DNA from 2 places in the Methylobacterium sp. 22177 genome. Region 2 is predicted to be linked to the other one. Evidence: predicted binding sites of a transcription regulator. Region 2 holds the regulator's gene; the other holds the start of a gene.
What was found. Region 2 encodes PhoB, which activates phosphate uptake and scavenging genes when phosphate is short. Its sites were predicted from a motif close to TGTCATNNANCTGTCAT; they were not measured.
Positions count from the first base shown of each region.

Region 1: a site for PhoB is predicted at 4,250-4,266, ahead of phnC (phosphonate ABC transporter ATP-binding protein). Genes of this name have one in related genera too.

Region 1 covers NZ_JBQEPK010000071.1:1,163-8,407, reverse strand. Annotated here, with positions in the region: gene phnF (phosphonate metabolism transcriptional regulator PhnF) at 1-253, shown strand, start outside; gene phnE (phosphonate ABC transporter, permease protein PhnE) at 536-1,402, opposite strand; gene phnE (phosphonate ABC transporter, permease protein PhnE) at 1,399-2,280, opposite strand; gene phnD (phosphonate ABC transporter substrate-binding protein) at 2,297-3,223, opposite strand; gene phnC (phosphonate ABC transporter ATP-binding protein) at 3,358-4,206, opposite strand; gene ACTJK8_RS30500 (chloramphenicol acetyltransferase) at 4,322-4,942, opposite strand; gene ACTJK8_RS30495 (DUF1045 domain-containing protein) at 4,935-5,621, opposite strand; gene ACTJK8_RS30490 (ceramide glucosyltransferase) at 5,647-6,795, opposite strand; partial or broken gene ACTJK8_RS30485 (inorganic phosphate transporter) at 7,038-7,245, shown strand, end outside.
Region 2 covers NZ_JBQEPK010000002.1:62,258-69,502, forward strand. Annotated here, with positions in the region: gene pstS (phosphate ABC transporter substrate-binding protein PstS) at 212-1,252, shown strand; gene pstC (phosphate ABC transporter permease subunit PstC) at 1,338-2,315, shown strand; gene pstA (phosphate ABC transporter permease PstA) at 2,328-3,218, shown strand; gene pstB (phosphate ABC transporter ATP-binding protein PstB) at 3,241-4,056, shown strand; gene phoU (phosphate signaling complex protein PhoU) at 4,165-4,884, shown strand; gene phoB (phosphate regulon transcriptional regulator PhoB) at 5,006-5,701, shown strand; gene ACTJK8_RS02665 (protein-disulfide reductase DsbD family protein) at 5,781-7,245, opposite strand, start outside.

The DNA of each region.
Region 1 (7,245 bases), on a different contig from region 2:
CGCCGAGGCCTACGCCGAGCGGGGCTCGATCACCCGGGCTTTCGCGACCTGCGGCGTCCACGACTACACCCGGCTCTCGACGCGGATCCGGGCCCGTCCCGCGGATTCCGCGGAGGCGCAGCGCCTCGACATCGCGCCGGGGCGGGTCGTGCTGGTGGTGTCGAGCGTCAACATCGATCCCGCCGGCGTGCCGATCCAGGCGAACCGCACCCTGTTCGCGGCCGACCGGGTGGAGCTGGTGATCGGGGGGTGATGCGGTGTCCGCGCGACGGCCTCGGCACAGCGTCCTCGCGAGCGGAGCGAAGCGATGACGACGAGGGTCCGTCACCCGGCGCGCGAACCGGACGCCGTACGATACGAGCCGTCCGGGCCATCCTGTCATCCCGAGGTGCCGGAGCGCAGCGGAGGCCTCGAAGGAGGGCTCCAGCTGGCGCGCGGTGGCTCGAGCCCTCCTTCGAGGCGGCCGCGCCGCACCTCAGGCCGCACCTCAGGATGAGGGGGTGGATGGGACGGACCGCCCGCTGCGCGGCCTCCTTCAGCGCGCCGCCGGCCCGATGATCGCCCGGCGCAGGCGGGTCGAGATCCAGTCGATCGCCGCCACGGTCACGAGGATCATCAGCACCAGGAAGGCGACCTGCTGCAGCTCCAGCACGCGGATCAGCTCGGTGAGGTACTGGCCGATGCCGCCCGCGCCGACGATGCCGATGATCGTCGCCGAGCGGGTGTTCGACTCGAAGAAGTACAGGACCTGGCTCGCCAGCACCGGCAGCACCCCGGGGATCAGCCCGAAGCGGATGCGGTGGAGCGCCGAGCCGCCCGAGGCGACGACGCCCTCGCCGGCGCGTCGGTCGCAGGTCTCGATCGCCTCGGAGAACAGCTTGCCGAGCGCCCCGACATCCGAGCACGCGATCGCGAGCGCCCCCGCGAACGGGCCGAGGCCGACGACGTTGATCCAGATCAGAGCCCAGATCAGCACGTCGACCGAGCGCATCACGTCGAGGCCGCGGCGGACCGCGAACCGCGCGAACGGGTTGGGCACGACGTTCCGCGCCGCCAGGAACGCCACCGGGAAGGCGAGGATCGCCGCCGTCAGCGTGCCCAGGAAGGCGATGCCGAGGGTCTCGCCCAGCGCGTGCAGGAAGGTCCAGAACTGGCCCTCCGGCGACGGCGGCAGCATCAGCACCGCGAAGGTGCCGAGCCGCCCGAGACCGTGGAGGATCCGCGCCACCGAGAAGTCGAGGCGCCAGGCGCCGAGCGCCGCGAGCCCCACCAGGACGACGAGCAGGGCGGCGAGCCGCGCCCGCCCCGGCCAGTCGGTGCGGAACTGCGCGGGGTAGCGCGCGCGCAGGCGGGCGAGGTCGGCCCGGGCCGCCGCCCGCAGGGCCTCGGGACGCGCGCTCATCGGGCCTGCTCCGCGCCGATCAGGCGGTGGCGGACCCGCTCGGTGACGAGGTCGATGCAGAAGACGGTCAGGATGATCAGCACGAGGATCGCGCTCACGTCAGCGTAGTAGAAGTTGCGGATCGCCACGAGGAATTCCTGGCCGATGCCGCCGGCGCCGACGAAGCCCATCACCCCGGCCCCGCGCACGTTGATCTCGAAGCGCAGCAACGCGTAGGAGGCGAAGTTCGACAGGACCTGCGGCAGCACCGCGAAGCGCACCGTCTGGACCCAGGTCGCGCCCGAGGCCGACAGGCCCTCGACGGGGCGCATGTCGATGTTCTCGACCACCTCGGAGAACAGCTTGCCCAGCGCCCCCGTGGTGTGGATCGCGATGGCGAGCACGCCCACCATCGGGCCGAGGCCGAAGGCGATCACGAAGATCAGCGCGAACACCACCTCGGGGACGGTGCGGCACAGTTCCAGGAGGCGCTTGGCGCCGACGCGCAGCGCGCGCGACCGCACGAGGTTGGCGGCGGCCACGAAGCTGAGGGCGAAGCCCCCGAGCCCCCCGAGCAGCGTCCCGAGATAGGCCATGAGCAGGGTCTCGCCCAGCAGGCCCAGCCATTTGGGCAGGCCCCAGTACCAGGCGCGGACGTCCTCCAGCGGGTGATCGAGGCCGATCGGCGGCAGGATCTGCTGGATGTAGGCGGTGAACTTGCCGATGTTCTCGGCGAGGACCAGCGGCCGCACCTCGGCGATCAGCCCGGCGACCACGGCGAGCGCCGCCACCAGGGCGAAGCCCGCCAGCGTGCGGCGGCGGGCTTCCCCGGTCGCCGCCGCGTAGAGGCCGGAGAGGGCGGCTGCCCGCTCCGGCGACAGGGGTGTCAGACCGCGCAAGGCGGGCGGCTCCGGATCAGGACTTCCGGCGCTGCTCGTCGTTGAAGCGCAGCATGTCGATGATCGGCTGGTAATCCTTGAGGGTCACCGGCGTGAGATCCTGGTCCTTGCCGTCGGAGAGCCGGTCGAACGCGGCCTTGTCGGCCTTCGGCAGGGCCACGAAGGCGTCGCGGATCTTGGCCTTCAGGTCGTCCGGCAGGCTCGCCAGCACGGCGAATGGCCCCTCCGGCAGGAAGTCGGACTTGAACACGACGCGGAAGTCCGACTGCTGCATCGGGGTGCCGTCGGGCTTCTTGAGCATGCCCTTGGCGGCCATGCGGGTGACCATCGTGTCGGTCTCGGAATTCCACAGGTTGGCGGCGGCGTCGGCGGTGCCCTGGGTGAGCGCCAGCACGGCGTTCTCGTGGCTGCCGGCGTAGAAGGTCTTGCCGAAGAACTTCTCCACGTCGTAGCCGGCCCGCTTCAGGAAGAAGCGCGGCGCCTGGTTGCCCGAGGTCGAGTTCGGATCGACCAGGGCGAGGTTCTTGCCCTTCAGATCCTCGACGGTCTTGTAGGGGCTGGAGGCCAGCACGTAGACCACCGAATAGTAGCCCGAGGCGCCGGTCTCGTGCTTCTGGTTGACGATCGGCTCGATCTTCACGCCGGTCATCACGGCCCGCGCGAAGGAGGCCGGCCCGTACCACGCGATCTGGATGTTGCCGGCCCGCTGGCCCTCGATCACGGCGGCGTAGTCGCTCGCCACCCGCAGCTTCACCGGCACGCCGAGCGTCTTGGTCAGGTAGGCGGTGAGCGGCGCCCACCGGTCGGCGGTGCCCGAGGCGTTCTCCGCCGGGATCACGCCGAGCGTCAGCTCCGGATACTGGGCCTTCCAGTCCTGGGCGGCGGCCGGCAGGCCGAGGAGGGCGAGGGCCGCGGCGGCGGCGAGGGTGCGTCGGGTGATCATCGGGTCGTCCTTCGTGGCGGCGTCGGCGAGGTTCGGCCGGCCAAGGGCCGGTCGGGCGTTTCCAGAGCGGTGCTCGTTGGCAGTGCTCGTTGGCAGTGCTCGTTGGCGGTGTTCGCTGGGGCCCGGGGCCCGGATCAGGCGCCGAGAGCGGCCTCGCGGACCGGCCGGGCCGGCACGAGACCGGGCCGGCCCGGCATCGCGGCCCGCTGCTCCGCCTCGCGCTGCGCGGAATCGTCCAGCACCTCGCCGGCCTCCAGGCCGTAGAGGCGGCGCGCCACGTCCTCGGTCAGGTCGAAGGGGCCGCCCTCGAACACGACCCGCCCGGCCGCGAGGCCGACGAGGCGGTCGCAGTAGGCGCGGGCGAGGTCGAGGGAGTGCAGGTTGCACAGCACGGTGATGCCGTAGCGCCGGTTCACCTCGGCCAGCGCGTCCATCACCAGGCGGGTGTTGCGCGGGTCGAGGGAGGCGACCGGCTCGTCGGCGAGCAGGATCTCGGGCTCCTGCACGAGGGCGCGGGCGATGGCGACGCGCTGCTGCTGCCCGCCCGACAGGCCGTCGGCCCGCTGGCCGGCGAACTCGCCCATGTCGAAGCTCTCCAGGGCGGCGAGGGCCATGGCCCGGTCCTCGGCGGACCATTGCCGGAGCAGGGAGCGATAGGTCGGCACGTGGCTGAGGCGCCCCATCAGCACGTTCGTCATCACGTCGAGGCGGCCGACGAGGTTGAACTGCTGGAAGATCATGGCGCAGCGGGTGCGCCATTCCCGCAGGGGACGGCCGCGCAGGGTCGTCACCTCGCGGCCCTCGTGGAGGATGCGCCCCGAACTCGGGTCCGCCAGCCGATTGATGAGGCGCAGGAGCGTCGACTTGCCGGCGCCCGACCGGCCGATCACCCCGACGAAGCTGCCGGGCTCGATCCGGAGCGACACGCCGTCGACGGCGCGCCGGTCGCCGTACTGGCGCGTGAGATCCTCGATAACCAGCATGCAACCATCCGCCGCGGAGTGGCCGCACGTAAACGCCGGTTTCACGACGATTGGATGACGTATTCGGAACGATTATATTTGCCGGCGCAACATCTCGGTTATTTCGATAGCCGACTTAATCTTCGCAGCGCTCCAGGAACGCCTCAATCGGCAGGCCGCGGAAATCCGGCAGCGCCCGGCGCAGGCGCTCGTGGTCCCAGTCCCACCAGGCGAGGCGCATCAGGCGGGCGGCGATCGCCTCGGGGAAGCGGCGCCGGACCGGCCGGGCGGGATTGCCGACGACGATCGTGTAGGGCTCGACGTCGCGGGTGACGATGGCGCCCGCTCCCACCACCGCGCCGGTGCCGATCGTGCGCCCCGGCAGGACGACCGCGCCGTGGCCGATCCAGACATCGTGGCCGATCGCCACCGGGCTCGCCCGGCGCCGGTCGAAGAAGGCGGGCTCGTCCGATTCGTCCGGCCAGTAGGCCCGCGCCCGGTAGGTGAAGTGCGCCTGGGAGGCGCGCTCCATCGGGTGATTGCCGGGATTGATCCGCACGCTGGCGGCGATCGAGCAGAACTTGCCGATCGCGGTGTAGATCACCTCGCCGTCCTCACCGATGTAGGAATAGTCGTCGAGGATTGTCTCGGTGAGCCGGGTGCGGGCGCCGACCTCGGTGTAGCGGCCGAGGCGGCTGTCGACGACCCGGGCGCTCGGATCGAGCGCGGGTTCGAGGCCGAGGGGGCGGTCAACCACGGGCTTCTCCGAAGGGCAGGCGCGCCAGGAGCCGGAACGGCTCCGACCCGTCCTGGATCAGGAGGCTGACGGCGTCGATCCGCAGGGGCTCCGGCCCCGCGGCGCCGTAGGCTTCGGACAGGCGCCGGTGCCAGGAATCGCGATCCGCCTCCGGCAGGGCGTCGGTCAGGGTCATGTGGAAGCGGAAGGCCTCGAACACGTACGGGTAGCCCCAGCGCGCGAGGAGCGCGCGGCCGCGCGCGTCGAGGCGCTCCGGGCGGCGCTTGGCGCGCTCGGCCTCCGTGAGCGGCGCCCGGAACGGGTCCAGGGCGGCGACGCATTCGGCCGCCAGCAGCCCCAGCTCCGGCGGCGGGGCCTCCGGCACCAGGGCGAGGAACGGCCCGAGGGCGGCGACCCGGAGCGGGCCCACCGCCACCGGCGGGTGCGCGGCCGCGAGGTCGCGGGCGGCGGCGACGAGGTCGGCCTCCGCGGCGCCCGGGGCGAGGCGCATCGGCGCCTTGAGGGTGGCGTGGAACCCGTAGACCCGCGCGCCCGCCGTGACCGCCGCGAGATCACCGAGCCCCTCCGGGTGCGCGACCGGCAGCCCGGAGACGTTGTCGGTGCCGAGGACCGCGCGCCCGAAGGCTTCGAGGCGGGATCCCGGGGCGGGCAGCCAGTAGAGGGCGTAGCGGCGCGACACGTCAGGGCCTCCGATCGCCGGGCGGTCAGGCCGTCGGCGCGTAGGAGCGCGCGCCGGCGGCCCGCCGGGGGCGCACGTCCATGGCGTTGCCCCGCCACACGATGGCGCTCCGCATCCAGGCGCCGAGCCAGATCGCCGGGATCAGGGCGTCGCGCGCCAGGAAGGCCGCCAGCGTGCGGGGCGAACGGTGCCAACCCGCGCGGACCGCGAGCCGGTGCTCGGCGGCATAGCACAGGGCGGCGAGGCCGGCAGCGCCGGCGAGGCCCGCGAGGCTGCCGGCCCAGAGGGCGACGAGGAGCGCCGGCAGCAGGACGCCGCTGCCGATCTCGGGGGCGAAGAACAGCGGGAAGGTCACGCGGCGCAGGCGCGCCCAGCGCAGCTGCCGCGCCCAGACCTCCCGGAAGCCGCGCGGGCCGAGCGGCTGCTCGAACGGGCTCGCCACGAGGTGGACGCGCTTGCCGGCGGCGCGCACGAGCTTGGTGGCGGCCGCGTCCTCGGCGATCTCGGCGGCGAGCGCCTGGAGCCCGCCCTGCGCCTCCAGGAAGGGCTTGTGCCAGAGCATGCTCTTGCCCTGCGCGAAGCCCAGGCCGAAGGCCTCGGCGGCGTATTGCCAGCGCGCCTGGAGGGTGTTCAGGAAGGCGCACTCCACCTCCGCCATGAAGCTGCCCGGGCGGGCGCCGGCCGGGGTGGAGCAGACGAGGCCGGTATCGTCGCGCCACGCCGCCTGGAGCCGCTGGAGGTAGTCCGGCGGCATGGCCACGTTGGAATCGGCGAGCACCACCCAGTCGTGGGCGGCGGCGCGCCAGCCGCGCAGGCAGTTGTTGAGCTTCGGGTTCGCGCTGACGCGCTCGTCGCCGCGGATCAGGCGGGCCGGCACCTGCGGGTGGGCCTCGATCAGGCGCTCCACCATCGGCACGATCGGGTCGGCCGGGTCGGCCACGCAGAAGATCAGCTCGTAGGCCGGGTAGTCGAGGCGGAAGCTGCGGACGAGCATCTCCTCGCTGTACGCCTCGACCCCGCGCAGCGGCCGGACCAGGGAGACGGGCGCGCCGTCGGGGAATTGCGACGGGCCGTGGTTCCGGCCGAGGCGCCGGGCCGCGACGGCGATGCTGCCGACCTGGACGAGGGCCAGGAGCGCGCCGAGGGACAGGGCCGGCACCGTGGCGTCAATCATGCGGATCCCTCGTGCGATCGGGCGAGCGGTCCGGTCCGCTAGCGGCTCGACCGCGTCAGGCGTGTGACAGCGCCGCCCGGCGCTCCCGGTCCCGGTCACCGACGCGGCGCGTCGCGTCGCGGGCCGTCACGGGCCGTCACGGGCCGTCACGGGCCGTCACGGGCCTGCCGTCGCCCGTCACCCAACCGTCACCGCTCCATCTTAATCCCGGCTCACCACCACGTAGAATTCCGCGAGGGTTCATGTCCGATTCCGCCGTGATGCCGTCGGGGGCGGTGGGAGGCCGGCGGGCGGGCGGTCCGCGCCTCGACCACGGGACGCATCTCGGCGGGGTGGTCGCGTTCCTCCTCGTCCTGGTGGCGGGCCTCGGCTACGCGGTGGTGAGCCTCGTCGCCGACATGAACGCGGTCGGCGAGGCGCCCCTGGCCTACGGCGCCTTCGCGCTGCTCG
Region 2 (7,245 bases):
GCCCGGAACCGTGCCGCGCCCGGGCGGAGCGCCGTGTCACCCCGCGTGTCATCCCGCGTGTCATCCGGGTGTCATCTACTTGTCGTAACCGCCCGGCCATCGGGCGGCCGGCGCTGGGTCTCTTCGGAAGATCGGCCGCAGGGCTCTGCCGCGGGCATGGGCTTGCCGGCGGGGCAGCGCAGGCTCTTGCCCGACGGCAACGGAGATTCCTTTGAGACCCTTCGCTTACGCGCTCGCCGTCGGCCTCGCGACGGTTCAGCTGGCGTCCGCGGCGCTCGCCGCCGATATCACCGGCGCCGGCGCCACGTTCCCCTTCCCGGTCTACTCCAAGTGGGCCGAGGCCTATCGCAAGGAGACCGGCTCGGGCCTCAACTACCAGTCGATCGGCTCCGGCGGCGGCATCAAGCAGATCCAGGCCAAGACGGTCGATTTCGGCGCCACGGACGCGCCCCTGAAGGCCGAGCAGCTGTCCAAGGACGGCCTCGTCCAGTTCCCGACCGTGATGGGCGGCGTCGTGCCGGTCGTGAACATCCCGGGGATCGAGCCGGGCAAGCTCAAGCTCACCGGCGACGTGCTGGCCGACATCTACGCCGGCAAGATCGCGAAGTGGAGCGATCCGCGGATCGCCAAGCTCAATGACGGGCTGAAGCTCCCCGACGCCAACATCACCCCGGTCTACCGCTCCGACGCGTCGGGCACGACCAACATCTTCACCACCTACCTGTCCCAGGTCTCCGAGCCCTGGAAGAAGGAGTACGGCGCGGCCACGACGATCTCCTGGCCGGTGGGTCAGGGCGGCAAGGGCAACGAGGGCGTCACCGCCACCGTGAAGCAGGTGCCGAACGCGATCGGCTACGTCGAGTCGGCCTACGCCAAGCAGAACAAGCTCTCCTACGCCCTGCTGCAGAACAAGGCCGGCAAGTACCCGCAGCCCGACGACAAGGCGTTCCAGGCCGCGGCCGCCAGCGCCGACTGGAAGGCCGCCCCGGGCTTCGGCATCTCGCTGACCAACCAGCCGGGTGAGGAGGCGTGGCCGATCACGGCGGCGACCTTCATCCTGGTCCACAAGGACGCCGCCGATCCGGCCAAGTCCGCCGCCGTGCTGAAGTTCTTCGACTGGGCCTACAAGAACGGCGACAAGCTCGCCACCGACCTCGACTACGTCCCGCTGCCGGACAACGTCGTCGAACTGATCCACCAGGAGTGGAAGGACGTGAAGGGCAAGGACGGCAAGCCTGTCCTCAACATGTGAGCGTGGCCGGGAGGAGGTGAGAACCTCCTCCCTCGCTTCCGGGAACGCAGCGCGCTACCACGCCCCCCTTCGCAGAGAACCGCGGATGCCCGCTTTGACCGAATCGATCGCCCTCGGCCGAACCCGTACCGCGACCGCGCGGAAGGCGCCGAGCCGGAGCCTCGACACGCTGTTCCGGACCTGCTCGTACGGCGCGGCCCTGCTGGTGCTGCTCGTGCTCGCCGGCATCCTCGGCTCGATCCTGTACGGCGGCTGGCCCGCCTTCCGCGAGTTCGGCTTCAGCTTCCTGACCTCCAGCGCCTGGAACGTCGGGACCGAGCAGTACGGCGCCCTGGTCGCGGTGATCGGGACCGTCGCCTCCGCCTTCCTGGCCCTGCTGATCGGCGTGCCGGTCTCGCTGGGCATCGCGGTCTACCTCACCCAGCTCTGCCCGGGCTGGGCCCGCAAGCCGGTCGCCATGACGATCGAGCTGCTCGCCGCCGTGCCGAGCATCATCTACGGCATGTGGGGCCTGTTCGTGTTCGCGCCGCTCTTCGCGCGCTACGTCCAGATCCCGGTCTCGAACCTCGTGGAGGGCATGCCGATCGTCGGCACGCTGTTCTACGCCCGGGTACCGTCGGGCGTCGGCGTGTTCACCGCCGGGATCATCCTGGCGATCATGATCGTGCCGTTCATCGCCTCGATCGCCCGGGACATGCTCGACCAGATCCCGACCGTGCTGCGCGAGAGCGCCTACGGCATCGGCTGCACCACCTGGGAGGTCGTGCGCCACGTGCTGGTGCCGCAGGCGGCGGTCTCGATCATCGGCGCGATCATGCTCGGCCTCGGCCGGGCGCTCGGCGAGACGATGGCGGTGACCTTCGTGGTCGGCAACGCCAACCGGCTCTCGGCCTCGATCTTCGACCCGAGCTCGACCATCGCGTCGCGCATCGCCAACGAGTTCAACGAGGCGGACGGCCTCCAGCTGAACGCGCTGATGGCCCTGGGCTGCATCCTGTTCGTGATCACCTTCGTGGTGCTCATCATCGCCCGGCTGCTGACGCGCCGCGTCAAGGCCGCCTGAGGAGCACGCGCGATGGTTTCCTCCAGCACGATCGCCCCGGCCGCCCAGCGCCGCCCCGGCCGCGTCCGCCAGGGACGCCGCGTCGCCGACCGGGCCCTGCGCGTCGCCTGCACCGCCGCGACGGTGGTGGGCGCCCTGGTCCTCGGCTCGATCCTGGTGATGCTGATCGTCCAGGGCGTGCGCGGCTTCACGCCCACCCTGTTCACCAACCCGACCCCGGGCCCGGGCTCCGAGGGCGGCGGCATCGCCAACGCGATCCTGGGCAGCCTCGTGCTGACCGGGATCGGCATCCTGATCGCCACACCGGTCGGCGTCATGGCCGGGACCTTCCTCGCCGAGTACGGGCGCGGCTCGAAGCTGGCGGCCCTGATCCGCTTCCTCAACGACGTCCTGCTCTCGGCGCCGTCGATCCTGATCGGCCTGTTCGTCTACACGCTGATGGTGCGGCCGATGGGCACCTACTCGGGCTGGGCCGGCGGCGTGGCCCTGGCGATCATCGCCGTGCCGGTGATCGTGCGCACCACCGAGGACATGCTGCGCCTCGTCCCCGGAACCCTGCGGGAGGCCGGCGCGGCGCTCGGCGCGCCGCCCTCGACGGTGATCATGAGCGTGACCTGGCGGGCGGCCTCGGCCGGCATCGTCACCGGCATCATCCTGGCGCTCGCCCGCATCGCCGGCGAGACCGCGCCGCTGCTGTTCACCGCGCTCAACAACAATTCCTGGTTCTCGGCCAACCTGATGGGCGGCGTCGCGAACCTGCCGGTGATGATCTACCAGTTCGCCCTCTCGCCCTACCCGAACTGGCAGGGCCTCGCCTGGGCGGGCGCGCTCCTGATCACCGCGACCATCCTGGCGCTGTCGATCATCGCGCGCCTCGTGATCAAGCCGCAGGCCTCGCGCTGAGCCCCCTTTCGAGGACACGACGATGAACGCCGCCTCCGCGATCCCGACGGTCGAGCTGAACCGCAACCGCGCCGAAGAGGGCGGCCCCGTGCGGATCGCCGTCAAGGACCTGAACTTCTACTACGGCAGCTTCCACGGGCTGAAGGACGTCAACCTCAACTTCCACGACCGGCAGGTGACGGCGCTGATCGGCCCCTCCGGCTGCGGCAAGTCCACCCTGCTGCGCTGCTTCAACCGGATCTACAGCCTCTACCCGGAGCAGCGCGCGGAGGGCGAGATCCTGCTCGACGGCGAGAACATCCTCAGCCCCTCCGTCGACCTGAACGAGCTGCGCTCGCGCATCGGCATGGTGTTCCAGAAGCCGACGCCGTTCCCGATGTCGATCTACGACAACGTGGCCTTCGGCCTGCGCCTCTACGAGAAGCTGCCGAAATCCGAGCTCGACGGCCGGATCGAGGAATCCCTGCGCAAGGCCGCCCTCTGGGACGAGGTGAAGGACAAGCTCCGGCAGCCGGGGACCGGCCTGTCGGGCGGCCAGCAGCAGCGCCTGTGCATCGCCCGGACGGTGGCGCAGCGTCCGGAGGTGATCCTGTTCGACGAGCCGACCTCGGCCCTCGACCCGATCTCCACCGGCCGCATCGAGGAGCTGATCGAGCAGCTGCGCGACGAGTTCACCATCGTGATCGTCACCCACAACATGCAGCAGGCGGCGCGCATCTCGCAGTTCACCGCCTTCATGTATCTGGGGCAGCTCGTCGAGTTCGGTCCGACCAACCGGATGTTCATGAATCCGACGGAGCGCCGCACGCAGGACTACATCACCGGCCGCTTCGGCTAGTCTGCCGGGCCGCTCCGGTCCCGGGACCGCCGCTCGCGTCTCCGGCGCGTCGGCGGATCCGCAAACCTCCCGGAGTGCCGTCCCCGGGACCCCATCGAAGGATCCGCCATGCCCGGCCATATCGTCACCTCCTACGACACCGACCTGGAGAACCTGCGTCGCTCGATCTCGGAGATGGGCGGCGTCGCCGAGAAGATGACCGCGGAGGCGACCGATGCCCTCGTGCGCCGGGACGACACGCTCGCCCAGGCGGTGATCCTCGCCGACAAGCGCCTCGACGCACTGCAGCGGGACATCGAGGAGCGCGCCGTGCTGCTGATCGCCCGGCGCCAGCCGCTGGCGATCGACCTGCGCGAGACCATCTCGGCGATCCGCGTCTCCGGCGATCTCGAGCGGATCGGCGACCTCGCCAAGAACGTCGCCAAGCGCGTGGTGGCGATCTCCGACCAGGCGCCGGCCCAGAAGATCGTGCTCGGCGTGCGCCACATGAGCGACCTCGCCGAGGGCCAGCTCAAGGACGTGCTCGACGCCTACGCGAGCCGCGACGTCCAGGCGGCCCACGACGTCTGGGAGCGCGACGGTGAGATCGACGCCCTGTACAATTCCCTGTTCCGCGAGCTCCTGACCTACATGATGGAGGACCCGCGCAACATCTCGTTCTGCACGCATCTGCTGTTCTGCGCCAAGAACGTCGAGCGCATCGGCGACCACACCACCAACATCGCCGAGACGATCCACTACCTCGCCACGGGGGAGACCCTGGCGGGCGACCGGCCGAAGAACGACGCGTCGAACTACGCGACGGTGGACGGACTCCAGGCGCCGTGAGCCCCCGACCCCGGCCTTCCTGCGGGCATGGCCGGGGCCAGTAACCGTGCAGGTTGAGGCCGGGCGGCGCCTCCTGCACCATCCGCGGGACCGCCGGTAGAACGAGTCGTCGAACGTGAGCATGCAAGTCCTGATCGTCGAGGACGAGGAGGCGCTGACCACGCTGCTGCGCTACAACCTGGAGGCCGAGGGCTTCCTGGTGGATTCGGCGGCGCGCGGCGACGACGCCGAGCTGCTCCTGGCGGAGCGGATCCCGGACCTCGTCCTGCTCGACTGGATGCTGCCCGGCCTCTCCGGGATCGAGCTGTGCCGCCGGATCCGGGCGCGCCGGGAGACCGAGCGCCTGCCGGTGATCATGCTCACCGCCCGGGGCGAGGAGGGCGACCGCGTCCGCGGTCTCGGCACGGGCGCCGACGACTACATCGTCAAGCCGTTCTCGGTGCCTGAACTGCTCGCCCGGATCCGCGCGCTGCTGCGCCGGGCCAAGCCCGCCCACGTCTCGGACCGGCTGGCGGCGGGCGATTTGGAGCTCGACCGCACCGGCCACCGCGTCCGTCGCGGCGGCGAGGAGCTGCATCTGGGCCCGACAGAGTTCCGGCTGCTGGAATTCCTGATGCTCGCGCCGGGCCGGGTCTTCTCCCGCGAGCAGCTCCTCGACGGGGTCTGGGGCCACGACGTCTACATCGACGAGCGCACGGTGGACGTGCATGTCGGGCGGCTGCGCAAGGCGCTGAACGGCCCGCGCCAAGCCGACCCGATCCGCACGGTCCGCGGCTCGGGCTACGCCTTCGACGAGACCTTCTCGCTCGAGGCCTGAGGAGGCCCCATGGACTGCCGGAGCGACAGATCGCTCCGGCGCGCCGTCTCTGCTCAGGCGCCCGAGACCGCGGACGGGTTCAGCGCGCCAGCGCCGCGCTCCGTCCCGCGGCGGCCGGCACCGCCTCCAGCGCCGCCAGGACCGTCCCCTCGGTCAGGATCTGCGGGAGCACCTGGGGCTCCCCCGTCCCGGTGTAGAGCAGGTAGAGCGGGACGCCGCTGCGCCCGTGCTTCTCCAGCAGGCGGGTGATCTCGGGGTTCTGGTTGGTCCAGTCGCCCTTCATGTAGGTCACGCCGCGCTCGGCCATCGCGGCCCGCACCGCCCGGGTGTTGAGCGAGGTCGCCTCGTTGACCGCGCAGGTGATGCACCAGGCGGCGGTCATGTCGACGAAGACGGGGCGGTGCGCGTCGAGAAGGGCGTCGAGGCGCGCCTGCGTGAACGGCTCGACCCCGTCGGCGGCAGCCTGCGCCGCCGGCGCGGCGCTGCTCCGGGGCAGGGTGACGGCGAGGGAGGCGACCGCGATCAGCGCCAGCACCGCGGCGGCCTGCGCGATCCGACCCGTCCGCGGCGCGGCGGCGCGGCCGTGCTCCCAGGCCCAGGCGGCGAAGCCCACGAGCACGAGGCCGATCAGCGCCGCCAGCTGCCCGCGCGGGTCGACCTGCTGCGCCAGCACCCAGATCAGCCACGCGACGGTGGCGTAGACCGGGAAGGCCAGCACCTGCTTGAGGGTCTCCATCCAGGCGCCCGGCCGCGGCAGTGCCCGCAGGGCCGGCGGCCAGAGGGTCAGGAGCAGGAAGGGCAGGGCGAGGCCGAGGCCGAGGCTGGCGAAGACGGCGAGCGCCACGCCGGCGCTCTGGGTCAGCGCGAAGCCCACCGCCGAGCCCATGAACGGCGCCGTGCAGGGCGTCGCCACCAGGGTGGCGAGCACGCCCGTGAAGAACGAGCCGCTCAGGCCGGCGCGCCGGGTGAGGCCGTCTCCGAGGCCGGCGAGCCGCCCGCCGACATGGACCGCGCCGGAGAGGCTCAGGCCCATCGCGAACAGCAGGTAGGCGAGCCCCGCGACCACGGCGGGCGATTGCAGCTGGAACCCCCAGCCGATCGCGGCCCCGCCGCTCTTCAGGCCGATCAGCGCAGCGGCGAGCGCCAGGAAGCTCGCCAGGACGCCGGCCGTGTAGGCGAGGCCGTGGAGCCGCAGCCGGGCCGGCCCCTCGCCCGCGTGCCGCACGAGGCTCAGGACCTTGATCGAGAGGACCGGGAAAACGCAGGGCATCAGGTTGAGGATCAGGCCGCCGAGGAAGGCGAAGGCCGCGGCGGTCGCGAGGGTCAGCGCGTCGAAGTCGGAGGTTGCCGGCCCGGTCGCGCCCGGGTTCGGCGCGGTCGGGGCCGGCGCCGCGGCGGCCGGGAGCACCGGCTCGTCGCCGTACGCGAAGGCGAGCCGGCGGGTCCCGGCGGCGTCGACCTCGTCGACCGTCAGGACGCCGGGCAGCGCGGTGGGCACCGGATCGGTCGGGCTGCTCCGCGCGAGGGTCAGGTGCAGGCCGGTC